Regions from separate parts of the Pseudomonas sp. FW305-96 genome, predicted to be linked through region 1. Evidence: riboswitches for the same ligand, from Rfam matches in the RefSeq annotation. Region 1 holds a riboswitch; the other holds the start of a gene.

Region 1 (6,476 bases):
CCATCACCGCGGTGACCAACGCCGCGCAACTGATCAGCAGCAGCTGTGTACGGCGCACCGGTACGCCCAGCGAGGCCGCCGAGTCGGCACCGAAGGTAAAGGCGTCCAGTGCCCGGCGTTGCCACAGGCATATCGCGAGGCCGAACAGAGCGACCGGCACCGCCAGCCACACCGACGGCCAGCGCACGCCGCTGAGGTTGCCCAACAGCCAGAACAGGATGCCGCGGGCCTGCTCGGCGGTGGCCGACTTGGTGATGAGAAAGGCGGTGAGCGCGTTGAACAGCTGCGAGCCGGCGATGCCGGCGAGGATCACCTGGGCGTTGTCATGGCGGCTGCCACTGGCGCGCGACAGCAGCAGCACCAGGGCGAACGCCGCCAGCGCGCCGATGAAGGCGCCTGCCGACAGCGACAGCACCGCCCCGCCCAGGCCGAACAACCCCACCGCCACCGCACCGGTCGAGGCACCGGCCGACAGGCCCAGCAGGTACGGTTCGGCCAGCGGGTTGCGCAGCAGCGCCTGGAGGATCACCCCGCAGGTCGCCAGCCCCGCGCCACAAGCGGCGGCGACCAGGGTGCGCGGCAGGCGGTAGTTCCAGACGATGCCGGCGTCGATCGGGTCGACGGAATGGCCGGCCTGCCACAGCTGGTTGGCCAGCGCCTGCCAGATCGCCTCGGCGCCGACTCGGGTCTCGCCGATGGCAATCCCGGCAAGCATGGCCAGGCACAGGGCGAGCAAGGCAAAGAGGCTGATGGGCAGCAGGCGGCTCATGGCTGGGGTGCTTTACCGCTGGCGAAGGCGCTGGACAGCACGTCCAGCCCGCGGAACAGGCGTATGCCGGCCTGCATGGCGTCGGCATCGAGGACGATGATGCGGCCGTGCTTGACCGCGTCCATATTGCGCGTGACCGGGTCGCTGCGCAGGAAGTCGAGTTTTTTCTGGTAGTCGTCGGCCGGGTAGCGGCGGCGGTCCATGCGCGCGACGATCAGCCAGGTGGGGTTGGCTTTGACCAGGGTCTCCCAGCCCACGGTAGGCCATTCTTCGCTGGATTCGACCACGTTGCGCACGCCGAGGGTCTGCAGCATGTAGTCGGCCACGCCCTGGCGGCCGGCGACATAGGGGTCGGTCTTGAGGTCGGCGCTGGAAAACCAGAACAGCGCGCTGGTGTGCGCCAGGTCCTGGCCGGCCAGGCGCTGCCTGGCCTGTTCCAGCTGGCCCTGGAGCTCGGCATTCAGGCGCGCGCCACGTTCCTGCACGTCGAAGATCTCGGCCAGCTGGCTGACGCTCTTGTAGATGCTCTGCACCTTGAACGGCTGCAGGCGGGTGCCGTCGGCGCCCACCAGGTTGTCCTTGCCCTCGCAGTCCGAGGGCAGCAGGTAGGTGGGGATGCCCAGCTCCTGGAACTGCTCGCGGGTGCCGACCGCGCCCTGGGCGCCGATCATCCACTCGAACTGCGCCGTCACCAGTTGCGGACGTTTGCCGACCAACGCCTCGAAGCTCGGTTCGTTGTCGGCCAGACGCGGGACCTTGTCGTTCTGCGTCTTGAATTCCGGCAGCACGTTGTTGAACCACAGCGAGGTGCCCGCCAGCCGCTCACCGAGGCCCAGGGCATAGAGCAGCTCGGTGCCGGCCTGGCCGACGGTCACCGCCCGTTGCGGGGCCTGGGTGAAGGTCTGCGGCATGCCGCAGTTGTCGACGGTCAGCGGGTACTGGGTGGCGCTGGCGTGGGCCAGGCCCGACAGGGACAGGCCGGCGAGGAGGGCGGCGAGGCGGTGCGGCATGGTGGGGCGATCTCCTGGGTGGTGCACGGAATGGCCCACGGACAGGCATCGCCCGGCAGCCTGCGCAAGCACGCGGCCAGGGCGGATGACCATCCCGGACACCCCGCCGGTTGGTGAATGCGTGCCGGCAGGTCTCCTGACTGGTGCGTCCAGGCCGGCGCCAGCCTTCCCGGGTCGGCAGACCCAGTGGCATCGATGGCGCAGGCTCGGCACCTACAGTTGCGGGGGCAGTTCCCTTTGGATCGCCAGTGGCGAGCCCGGGATTCCCTTTTGATTCCGTGTGGAAACCGGCGGGCGGCATGGTAGACCATCGGGCTGTCGGGTGAAAACGCTTTTACAGGTACTTGAGCCAGGCGATATCGCGCCGTCGCGCTTTCAGCCGGGCGAACCAGCGCACCGGCAGGTACAGGACAAGTGGCAGCAGCACGGCGGTCAGCCATACCGCCCCGATGCCATCGAAACCGAAATAGCGGCCCTGGTTCAGGCCGAACAGCGCCACGCAGGCCACGTACAGCAGCTTGAGCGCATACAGGTGCAGCAGGTAGAAGAACATCGGCGCTGCGCCAAACACCGCAAGCGGGCCGACCCAGCGGGCGTCGCCGGCACGCTCGAAGCCGCGCAGCAGGAGCAGGCCGACGCCAAGGGTCAGGGCCAGGAACAGCAGCGACGGTGGGTATTTGGTGATATTGAAGAAGCTCATCAGCGTCTGCCCGACGCGGGCGTAGAGGCTCCAGGGGGCTTCGCCGTAGCCATTGAGCAGGCGCAGCGCGACGAACCCAAGCAGCAGGCCCGCGCCGACCCATAGCAGACGCTGCTGGCGCTTGCCGACATCGCTGCCCCGGGCAAACCACGGCCCGAGCCCATAACCCAGGGCGATCACGCCGATCCACGGCAACAGCGGGTAGGACGTGCGCAGGCACAGATGTTCGCCCACCTCCAGCCAACTGCGCTCATGCAGGATCGCCCATGGCACATGCAGCGCCGATTCCGGCCCGAAGTGCAGGCCATCGAGCAGGTTGTGACCGGCGACGATCAGCGCGCCGAGGGCGAGTAGCGCCGGACGCGGCAGCCACACCAGCAGCGACAGGGCGAGCATGCTCAGGCCGATGGCCCAGATCACCTGCAGGTAGATCACGCTCGGAGGCAACTGGAAGGTCCAGGCGAAGTTGACCAGGGTGAATTCCAGCACCACCAGGAACACACCGCGCTTGAACAGGAACACCGAGACATCGCCACGGCCCTGGTGCTTCTCGCCATACAGCCAGGCCGATAGCCCGGTAAGCAGCACGAACACCGGCGCGCACAGGTGCGCCAGGGTGCGGCTGGCGAACAGGCTGGGTTCGGTGGCGTCGATGGTCATCGGGTCGCTGACCTGGCGATGCAGGAAGAAGGTTTCGCGCACGTGGTCAAGCAGCATGAACAGGATCACCAGGCCGCGCAGGGCGTCGATGCTTTGCAGGCGTTGGGTGGGGAGGGCGGTTGGGGAACTGGTCATCGAGGAGGGATCGCAGGTTGGAAGCGTGTTCGAATGAAACGTTATCTTATTTCATTCTGGTGGGGCCTGGGTACTGAAATGCGCTGGAGTAGCCAACGTCATCGCAAGTAATGCGTCGTTCTGGACGACACAGCGCGGCGACTCAGGAACTCCAACATGTCTCAGGCAGACGTTGCAGGATCTGGCTTCTCTTCCGGCAATCGCGACTTGCTCCAACCCATAATTGAAGTCGTCCTCGTTGCGGCGCGGCAGCCCGGTGACACTGACTGTGAACCGGGCAGCTTCGAAGCGACACCGTGTCGGCCTTATGCAATCAGCCAAGCGGGGTCACATTCGATCAGGGCGCGCCTTGGCTGCTCTTGTCGCCTTGGCGCGCTACGGGGCTACCTTGGATTAACGTATGCGCGTCACCGGTCTCGATGACCGCACTGCAACTGAGCTCATCCCCTATGCGTGCGATTGCACGACCATTCACTGTGGCACTGTCCGCGCCGCTGATGACGGTGCCTTCCCCGTGGAGAGGGCAAAGATGGCGATGGTCGGCTCGGGCGGTGACCAACGAGTCAGTTGACCCTCATTTGCGCCTCTTCTTACTTGGCTGGACAGGGGCTTGCTCGAAGGCCTCCGGCGGAGGAGGTGCAGCACGGACGTTGAACAGGTGGCAGACGATGTACCAACAGACGGCGAGAGTGAAGTTGTAAGGAAACAGCATTGCCCAAAACGGTAACTGCCAATTTTTTTTGCCCTGCATTTCCCCAGGCTCGCCGGTTCGCCAAGGGGCGTAGTGGCGCCAGGCTTCTGCCGGGGTCAGGCAGATGGCATGAAGCGGCCGGTGCCACCAGTTGGGTTCGCCGGGCGGAGGGAGTTTGGCCGGGCCGTGGTTCATGAAGTGGCGAAGGTATTCCCAGACTTCGGCGACGTGTTTGATGTCGGATTCAGTGGGTTCGTTACTGTCGACCCATAAGCAATCTTTTTGATGCAGGCTGCCATCCTCTCTAGGTGGGGCGAAGGCAAGTGCATAACTGGTACTAAAGGATGAGCCTCCAAATTCGGTACGTTTGAATACACCCCCATGGGTCTTGTTCCAGTCAAAAATGATAAGTTTTTTACCGCGCTGGTATAGGATTTTTTTGGTTGAGCGGCTGAAGTGGAAGTTTGAAAGTTTTTTTATGAAATAGATTCTATAGGCGAGAAAAGGTGTGAATATGAAGGGTGTGATTATGTATTGAGCCATTGAGTGCGTGCTTGCTAGTAATATGTCTCTGTATTCGGGATTTGCAATTCTTGGGTAAAAATAAATGGCTAGTAGTAGTGTCGTGGCGGTGTATAGTTTCCCCATGAATACAGAGTCGGACACCCACGGATTTCGCAGGGTTAATGTATTTGTGGATAAATTTTCTAGCTGTCCAGTAATTGCTGGCTTGTATCCGGAGTTTGAGCTGTTATTGAATATCCATATAACTGCCATGATTAGCGCTCGAGACGAAAAGTTGAGTTAACCTCATTTCCTTCATTCAAGCCTTGATTGGAGCTATAGGCTAAATGCAGTAAGGCATAATTTTGGTTATTTATCGTGTTCTTGAAATTCAGAATTAAGCCGGCGCCTATAACGTAGCAAATAGCAGCAAGTGGAAAGACGACCATTTCTCCGTCTTCACGAAGGGTGCTCAAGCTACCTGACCATTCGCTTGTGCCTAAGATGAAACCCGGTAGGAATACTGTGAATTCAACGATGGGTTGTGTGGTGGTGACTTCGTTATGGGTGATGGCGGTCCAGTTTGCTGGCGCCCAGTAATTATTTTCATGCCAACCGCTGTCGACTCCGGTTATACCAAAGGATTGCGCTTCTTCTGCGGATATTAACCTTGGTCCGTAATGCTCATCGTGCCAGGCTTTAAGTTCTTCTTGCAGAGAAGGGAATGTAGGAAGTTTTTTTCATGATCCAGAACGATTTCGGGATGCACCTCTCCATCGTTTTTACGATTGCCGAATATGCTCCGTGCTGCCCAGAACTCAATAGGGGGCAGGATGGGTACGCGTGGGCTGCAGGAAGGGCCGGCCGTGGCAGAAACGTCGGTCATTTACGCTGCCTTTTGGTTGAGCGTACTGGGGCTTCGTCGAAGGCCTCTGGTGGAGGCGGTGCTGCCCGGACATTGAAGAGGCGGCACACGCCGTACCAGCAGAGGGCGAGGCCGAGGTTGTAAGGGAACAACACGGCCCAGAACGGCAGTTGCCAGTTTTTCTTGCCCTGCATTTCTCCGGGCTCGCCGGTTCGCCAGGGGGCATAGTGGCGCCAGGCTTCTGCCGGGGTCAGGCAGATGGCATGAAGTGGCCGGTGCCACCAGTTGGGTTCACCGGGAGGCGGGAGTTTGGCCGGGCCGTGGTTCATGAAGTGGCGAAGGTATTCCCAGACTTCGGCGACGTGCTTGATGCCGGATTCTGTGGGTTCGTTGCTGTCGGTCCAGAGGCAATCTTTTTGATGGAGACTTCCGTCTTTTCGACGGGGTGCGAATGCGAGGGCATAGGAGGTAGTGAAAGATGAGCCACCAAATTCTGTGCGCCTGAAAAGACCACCTCCAGTATTGTGCCATTCGAAGACGAATACCCTCCTGAAACGTTGGTAGTAAATTCTCTTTGTTGAACGGTTGAAGCAAACGCTTGATAAGCCCTTGATGAACCATATTCGATAAATAAGAAAGGGGAAAAAGGTGAAAGGCATAAGCATCATTAAAACCATTAGCATGGGGTCGGATGTGAATGAGTCGAAGTTTATTCTGGAAAATAACGAGGGGTACATGCCGGTAATTAATAGTATTGTTATTGTGCAGTAAAGCTTTCCCATGAAGACGGAGTCTGTTACCCAAGGGTTGCGTAGGCACAGCGTGTTTTCGGATACGCTCAATAGCTGGCCGCCAATGGCGGGTTTGTATCCTGAGCATGAGGTTGAGCTAAATAGCCATGTAGTTGCCATGATCAGCGCCCTAGATGAAAGTTTGAATTAATCTCGGCGCCCTCGCTCAGCCCTTGATTGGCGCTGTAGGCGAGATGCAGTGAGACGTGGTTTTGGTGGGTCAGCGTGAGCTTGAAATGAAGAATCAATCCCGCCCTTACAATGTAGGCGGCGGGAGTGATTGGAAATACGTCCATGCCTCCATCGTCACGTAGGCTGCTCAAACTTCCTGACCATTGGCTGGCGCCTATT
Region 2 (6,476 bases), on a different contig from region 1:
GGACGGCGACCTGCTGGCCGGCGAGCCGTTGCTGTCGTGCGTGGCCCGGGTGCTGGCCTACCGCTGGCCGGTGGAGCGCATCGGCCCTGAGCACCAGCCCGGCGAGGCGCCGGAGCAGCCCACCTTGTTGCTGGTGTACCGCGACGCCGACCTGCAGGTACGCTTCGCCCGGTTGGCGCCTTTGGCCTGGCAGCTGCTGGTGGGCTTGCCCGGCACCGGGCGCGAGCGCTTGCGGGCGCTGGGGGATCAGCACCTGCAGCAGGGGCTGCAGATGCTGCGACAGTTGCGTGAGCAGGGCATCATCGTCGGTACTCGAGATGCCCTGTAGGCGCGCGCAAATGTACCGTCAGGCCACCGGGATCAATGGATCGGCTGCCGCCAGCGCTGCCGCGCGGTCGGCCGCCGGCGGATAGATCCATACCGAATTGATCTGCTGCTTGAGCTGCTTGGCCTCGGCCTTGTCCGTCGGCGGCGAGACGGTGCGCTCCCAGCCTTCGGTGTACACCGCGCCCCAGGCGCCCAAGTCCAGGCAGGTGACGTACTTGGGCTGGCTGTAGGTCATCGGTGCCACGCCGATCAGCTCGGCGGCGGCATTGTTGCCGGCGTAGCGACCCAGCGGAATGGCATGCTGACAGGACATCACTGCGAAGTTGCCAACCTCGTCGCAGGCAGCGTAGGCCACATCGCCCGCGGCATATACCGACGAGTTACCGATGACCTTGAGGTGGCCGTCCACATGCAGGCGACCTTGTCGGTCGCGTTCACCGCTGATCTGCTCGGTCAGCGGGTTGGCCTTGAAGCCCACGGTCCAGATCACCGTGTTGGCGGCAATGCGTTCACCGTTGTCCAGCAGCACGCCGTCGCCATCCACCGACGCCACCGTGGCGCCACAGACCCACTCGATCCCCAGCGCCGCCGATGCCTGTTCGATGGCCGGGCGGATGCCGTCGCCCAAGGCGGCGCCGATCTTCGCGCCGCGGTCGACCACGACGATGCGCGGCTTGACCTTGTCGCCAAGGATCGCCCGCAGCCGGCTGGGCAGCTCGGTGGCGGTCTCGATGCCGGTGAAGCCGCCACCGGCCACCACCACGGTGTTGCGCGCCGGGCTGTCTGGGCGGGCGGCCAGGGACTTGAGGTGTTCCTCCAGGCGGGTGGCCGAGTCGATCTTGTCGACATCGAAGGCGTGCTGGTCGAAGCCTGCCAGCGCCGGGCGGTTGAGCAGGCTGCCGCAGGCCATGATCAGGCGGTCGTAACCCAGCTTGGCCTCGATACCACCCGCTTGACGATAGGCCACCTCCTGGCTGGCCTGGTCGATGTGGTAGGCCGTGCCTTTGACGAAGCGCACGTTGACCGCGTCGAACACCGCCTGCAAGGGGGCGGCCATGGTGTGCACGTCCGGCTCGTAGAAGCGCGGGCGGATGTGTAGTTCAGCCTGGGGGGCGAGCACGGTGATCAGCACGTCGTCGCGTTTGTGCAGGTCGAGCAGGCGGGCGGCGCCGAGGGCGCTCCACAGCCCGGCGAAGCCTGCGCCAATGATCAGGATCTGTTTCATGAGGGGCTCCTGGATGCCGCGATTATCGATGTTGTCGCTGCGGCAGTGGAAAAAGGGTACGCCTTGTGGGTGAGCCTGGATTGCGGCCCGACAAGCGTGGTGCAGATGCTAAGCGCCCCCTCGGTTTGCCCCTAGGCCAAAGAACCCTGGATTTCGGCCAGCGGCACGCTGCGGGCGAAGCGCGCCCGATAGTCTCGCGGGGTCACCGCCAGGTGGCGCTGGAACGCCAGGCGCATGCGCTCCTCGCTGCCGAACCCGCACTGGCGGGCGACCTGCTCGATATGCTGGTCGGAGTTCTCCAGCAAGCGGCGCGCCGCCTCCAGGCGAAACACCTCGATGGCCTTGGCCGGGGTGCGCCCGGTCTTGTGCTTGTACACCCGAGTGAAGTTGCGCAGGCTCATGCGCGCCTGTTCGGCCAGCCGCTCGACCGTCAGGCGCGGGTCGCCCAGATGCTCGCTGAGCCATAGGTGCAGGGTCTCGAAGGCGTCGCTGTCCTCGCCCTGGGCCTTGAGCAGCTCACTGAACTGCGCCTGGCCGCCGGGGCGCTTGAGGAATACCACCAATTCGCGGGCCACCTGCATGGCCACCTCGCGGCCGCAGTCGGCCTCGACCAGGGCCAGCGCCAGGTCGATGCCGGCGCTGACTCCGGCCGAAGTCCATACCTGATCCTGCTGCACGAAGATCGATTCGGCATCCACCTCGATGGCCGGGAAGCGTCGGTGCAGGGCATCGCACATCGCCCAGTGGGTGGCGGCCCGGCGGCCATCGAGCAGGCCGGCGGCGGCCAGCAGGAAGGTGCCGCTGCATACCGAAGCGGTACGTCGGGCGCGTTGGGCGGCCTGGGCTAGCCAGGCGACCAGCTCGGCGTGATCGGGGAGGGTGCGGACGATCTCCGGGGCGCCGGGCACGACCAGCGTGTCGAAGGGCTCGTGCAGCCAGGGCGCCAGTGGCTCGGTGGCGACGGCCAGGCCTTCAGCGGTGGGGACCAGGCCCCCTTCGAGGCTGGCGGTGACCACCCGGTAGCCGGGTAGGCCGCGCGCGGCGCGGGCCTTGGTCGCGGCCCAGAACACCGTCTGCGCGCCGGTGAGGTCGAGCAGGCCCATCTGCGGGTAGGCGAGGAACAGCAAGGTGCGCGGCTGGTCAAGCGCGTGCACGGGCGCTGCGGGAATCTGCGGGATGTCGGTCATGGCGCGCTGCTTGTGGACGGAGCGTAGGCCCTAGTCGAGCAGTTGGCGCGATGATGTTCAAGCACGACGCGATGGCCGTCAGACCTGGGCTCTTGTGGGAGCGGGGCAAGCCCGCTCTCACGCTGTTACCTGGCCGATCTAGAAGCTGTAGTCCACCGTGGCGAAATACGAGCGCGGCGCGCCCAGCAGCCACTGTTCGCCGCTGTAGCTCGACTGGGCGTACTCGCGATCGAACAGATTGTTCACCTGCAGGCCCAGGCGCACGTCGGGCAGCACCTGCCAGCCGATGTTAGCATCGACCACGGTGTAGCCCGGCACGCGTTGGTCATTGGCGGCGCTGGTATAGCGGGCGTCTACGTAGCGCAGGCCAATACCGGTGTCGACGCTTTGCCCGAAGCCTTTGCTCAGCCACAGGTTGGCGGTACGACGTGGGACGTCCTGCGGGTGGTTGCCAGACCGGTCGTAGGAAACGCCTCGGCTGAGCTGAGTGAAGTCATCGTACTTGGCGCGCACCAGGGCAGCGTTACCCGACAGTTGCCATTGATTGCCCAGTGCCAGCTCCAGGCTTGCCTCCAGGCCATCGGAGGTCTGTTGGCCTGCCTGCTGGCTGCGCTTGGAGACCACGTCGTACACCGGCAGCTTCTTCTTGACGATGTGGTAGGCCGCCAACGTCCATTCGCCGCGTCCGTCCCAGAACCGTTGCTTGAGGCCGAATTCGGTCTGCTTGGCTTCGGTCAGTTCAAGGCGTTGCTCCGGGCGCAGGGTCAGCAGGTCACCGACACCATCCTCGCTGGTGGAGTACTGGCCGTACACCGACAGATCGTCAGTCAGCGCGTACACCAGGCCGGCGCGCCAGTTGCCGCCACGCAGGCTCTGGTCTTCGCGAGTGTCCTTCACCAGGTCGTTGCGGTCGATGTGGTTCTGGTCGCGGCGTATGCCGGTGACCAGCGACAGGCGCTCGGTCAGTTGCGTGCGGTTTTCGGCGAACAGCGAGAAGGTGCTGGTTTTCGACAGCGTCTGCGGGCGCGTCGGATCGGCACTGTGGAACCCGCCGGGTGCCGGCCGCCAAGGGTCGAGCGGGTCGGTGTAGCCATCTTCGTAGGGCGAGTTGCTGTCAATGTTGAAGCGGATCTTGTTGTACTCGGCGCCCACCACGGTCTTGCTGGCCAGGCCGAACAGCGAGTGATCGAAGGTGAAGCTCTGGCGGTCGCCGATCTGCTCCTGGTTGTGCTTGATCTCCAGGAAACTGCCGCGCTGGATCACACCGGCATCCCAGGCGTATTCCTCGGCATTGCGCCAGTGGCGACGGCTCTTGATGTAGTACAGCTGGTTGCTGGCGCTGATGCTGTCGCTGATGTTCCAGTCGCTGGTCAGTCGCGTCCATTCATCGTGGTAGCGCTGTTCGTCATTGCTGACGTTGTAGTTCTTGTTGCGCACGCTGCTGCGCAGATGGCCGTCGATCAGCGGCGTGCCGTAGTAGTTGGCAGGTTGCGCGTCGCCGCGTTCGTGGGACAAGGTGAAACTCAGGTCGTCACTGGCATCGAAGCGCAGCGCGCCGGAAAACGCCAGGCTGCGCGAATCGGTGCGGTCGACCCAGCCGTTGCCCGCCTGCTGGTTCAGGGTGGCGCGGTAGCTCAGGCGCTCGCTCAGGCTGCCGCCGCTGTCCAGCCCCAGTTGCTGGCGGTCCCAGGAGCCATAGCCCAGGCGCAGGTGGTTGCGGATATCACCGCTGAAGGGCTTTTTCGGAATCACGTTGACCGTTGCCCCGGTGGCGCCTTCGCCATACAGCACCGAGGCAGGCCCACGGATCACATCGATACGCTCGACCATCCAGGGATCGACCGGGTAGGTGAGGGTGCCGGCACCGGCGTACAGGCGCGACCCGTCGAACAGGGTCATCACCGAACTCTGGCCCGTGAAACCGCGCGCCGACAAGCCGGTGCCGCCATCGCCAGGGGTACCGATGAAGGTGATGCCCGGCGAGCGGGTCACGGCATCCTGCACCGTGGTGTTGTTGCGTTGCATGATCTGCGCGGCGGTGATGCTGCTGGTGCTCGCCGGGGTTTCCAGGGCACTGAGGTTCAGGCGTGAACCGGCCTGGGTGGGGGTGGCCAGGTCGACGGTCTGCGGGTCGCGGCTGTCGGTGATCGCCGTGGAGGGCAGGGTGAGCGCAGGGCTGGGCTGCTCGTCGGCCAGCGCCGGCAGGGACACGGCCAGGCAGGCCGCCAGGGTGTGAAGCTTGTTGATACGGGACATGTCGTTCCACTGCTGCAGGAAAGAATGGATCCCGGTGGAAAACACGCAACGGCGAAGCGCGCGCAGGCGCGCACGCGAATACCGGCCTGCGCCCGCCCACCGCGGGTTGCCAAGTGAAGCCTCAGGCCGGTCTCCGGGCTTGCGAGGGGCATGTAACCTTCACCTTCCCATGCGTGTGCACAGTGGTCTGTCGAAGGGTTCGCTCGCTTACCGTTGCGGGGGCAGCGCCGGACTTGTCGTGGTATCGACTCACCGGCTTCCCGTTTCACCTTGCGCGCGGCGGCGCAGGGCACCTGAAACTGGCGCGCATCTGACCACCGAACGGGCAGAGAGTCAATCGTCTGGATGGGTGGGCTGAATCTTGCTGAATCGCGGTTCAGAGCGGTTGCCGTCAGGCAGGTATTGTCTGCGGCCAGGCCTCGTGGATTGGCGCAGGCCGCGCAGGGCGCTACCATCGGCAGCCAGCCTCCTTATCCAACACCAACAAGCCAAGGACGCGTATGACCGAGCACGCCCTGTCCCTGCAACAACTCGCCGCCCCCGAAGGCATCTGCTACGGCTGCGGCTGTTCCCACCCCAGCGGCCTGCATGTGCAGAGCCACTGGGACGCCGACGGCATCCACCTGTCGTGCCGGCATACCCCCGACCCGACTTTCACCGGCTGGCCCGGCCTGGTCTACGGTGGCCTGCTGGCCATGCTGGTCGACTGCCACTCCAACTGGACCGCCATGGCCTGTCACTACCGTGCCGAAGGCCGCGAACCTGGCACCTTGCCACGTATCGACTGCGTCACCGGCCAGCTTGGCCTGACCTACCTCAAGCCCACGCCCATGGGCGTCGAACTGCTGCTCAAGGCCCGGGTCGAGGGTGAGCTGGGGCGCAAGACCCGGGTGATCTGCGAGGTCTGGGCCGGGGATGTACTGACGGTCACCGCCGATTCGGTATTTGTGCGGGTCGACACCGAGAAGCTCAAGCGCCAGGCCCATGGCGACGCCTGAACTTGCACCCATGGGGTGGGGCTGGCATTGTCGAACGTGACCCGGCTGCCCGACAGGATGTTGCCATGCCCTACCAGATTCGCCCCGCCCGTGACGAAGACTGCGTGGCCCTGAGCCTTGTCGGCCAGGCGACCTTCGCCCTGGCCAGCCCGCCCGATAGCGCGGTCAGCGCCCAGCAACACTACATCGCCCACCATCTCCAGCCCGAACATTTCCAGGCGCACCTGGAGCACCCGCACAAGCGGTTGCTGGTGGTCGAGCGGGATGGCCAGGTGCTGGGCTACAGCATGCTCGACCTGGCGCCCGGCAAGCTGGGTATTGCCGAGGCCGATCAACTGGCGGAAATCTCCCGCTGCTATGTACTACCCTGCGCCCATGGCACCGGCGCCGCGCAATTGTTGCTCGCCACCACCCTGGCCCAGGTCGATGGCCAGGCGCGCCTGACAGTCAATGAGCTGAACGCCCGGGCGATCGGTTTCTATC

What was found. A riboswitch is a leader RNA that binds a small molecule or an ion and turns the genes downstream of it on or off. The one in region 1 is predicted to bind cobalamin.
Region 2: it holds a riboswitch for cobalamin, as region 1 does, so the genes downstream of both, AC3WL2_RS21045 (TonB-dependent receptor) here and AC3WL2_RS18405 (ABC transporter substrate-binding protein) in region 1, are expected to answer to the same signal.

The regions. Positions count from the first base shown of each region.
Region 1 is NZ_JBYSYW010000026.1:2,391-8,866, reverse strand. Features, by position in the region: gene AC3WL2_RS18410 (FecCD family ABC transporter permease) at 1-769, opposite strand, end outside; gene AC3WL2_RS18405 (ABC transporter substrate-binding protein) at 766-1,779, opposite strand; cobalamin riboswitch at 1,889-2,086, opposite strand; gene AC3WL2_RS18400 (acetyltransferase domain-containing protein) at 2,114-3,274, opposite strand; partial or broken gene AC3WL2_RS18395 (PAAR domain-containing protein) at 3,580-3,833, opposite strand; gene AC3WL2_RS18390 (DUF6708 domain-containing protein) at 3,849-4,742, opposite strand; gene AC3WL2_RS18385 (DUF6708 domain-containing protein) at 5,352-6,245, opposite strand; partial or broken gene AC3WL2_RS18380 (T6SS effector BTH_I2691 family protein) at 6,248-6,476, opposite strand, start outside.
Region 2 is NZ_JBYSYW010000033.1:39,216-45,691, forward strand. Features, by position in the region: gene AC3WL2_RS21030 (HvfC family RiPP maturation protein) at 1-328, shown strand, start outside; gene AC3WL2_RS21035 (NAD(P)/FAD-dependent oxidoreductase) at 347-1,552, opposite strand; gene AC3WL2_RS21040 (GlxA family transcriptional regulator) at 1,684-2,739, opposite strand; gene AC3WL2_RS21045 (TonB-dependent receptor) at 2,878-4,995, opposite strand; cobalamin riboswitch at 5,103-5,307, opposite strand; gene AC3WL2_RS21050 (PaaI family thioesterase) at 5,496-5,993, shown strand; gene AC3WL2_RS21055 (GNAT family N-acetyltransferase) at 6,059-6,476, shown strand, end outside.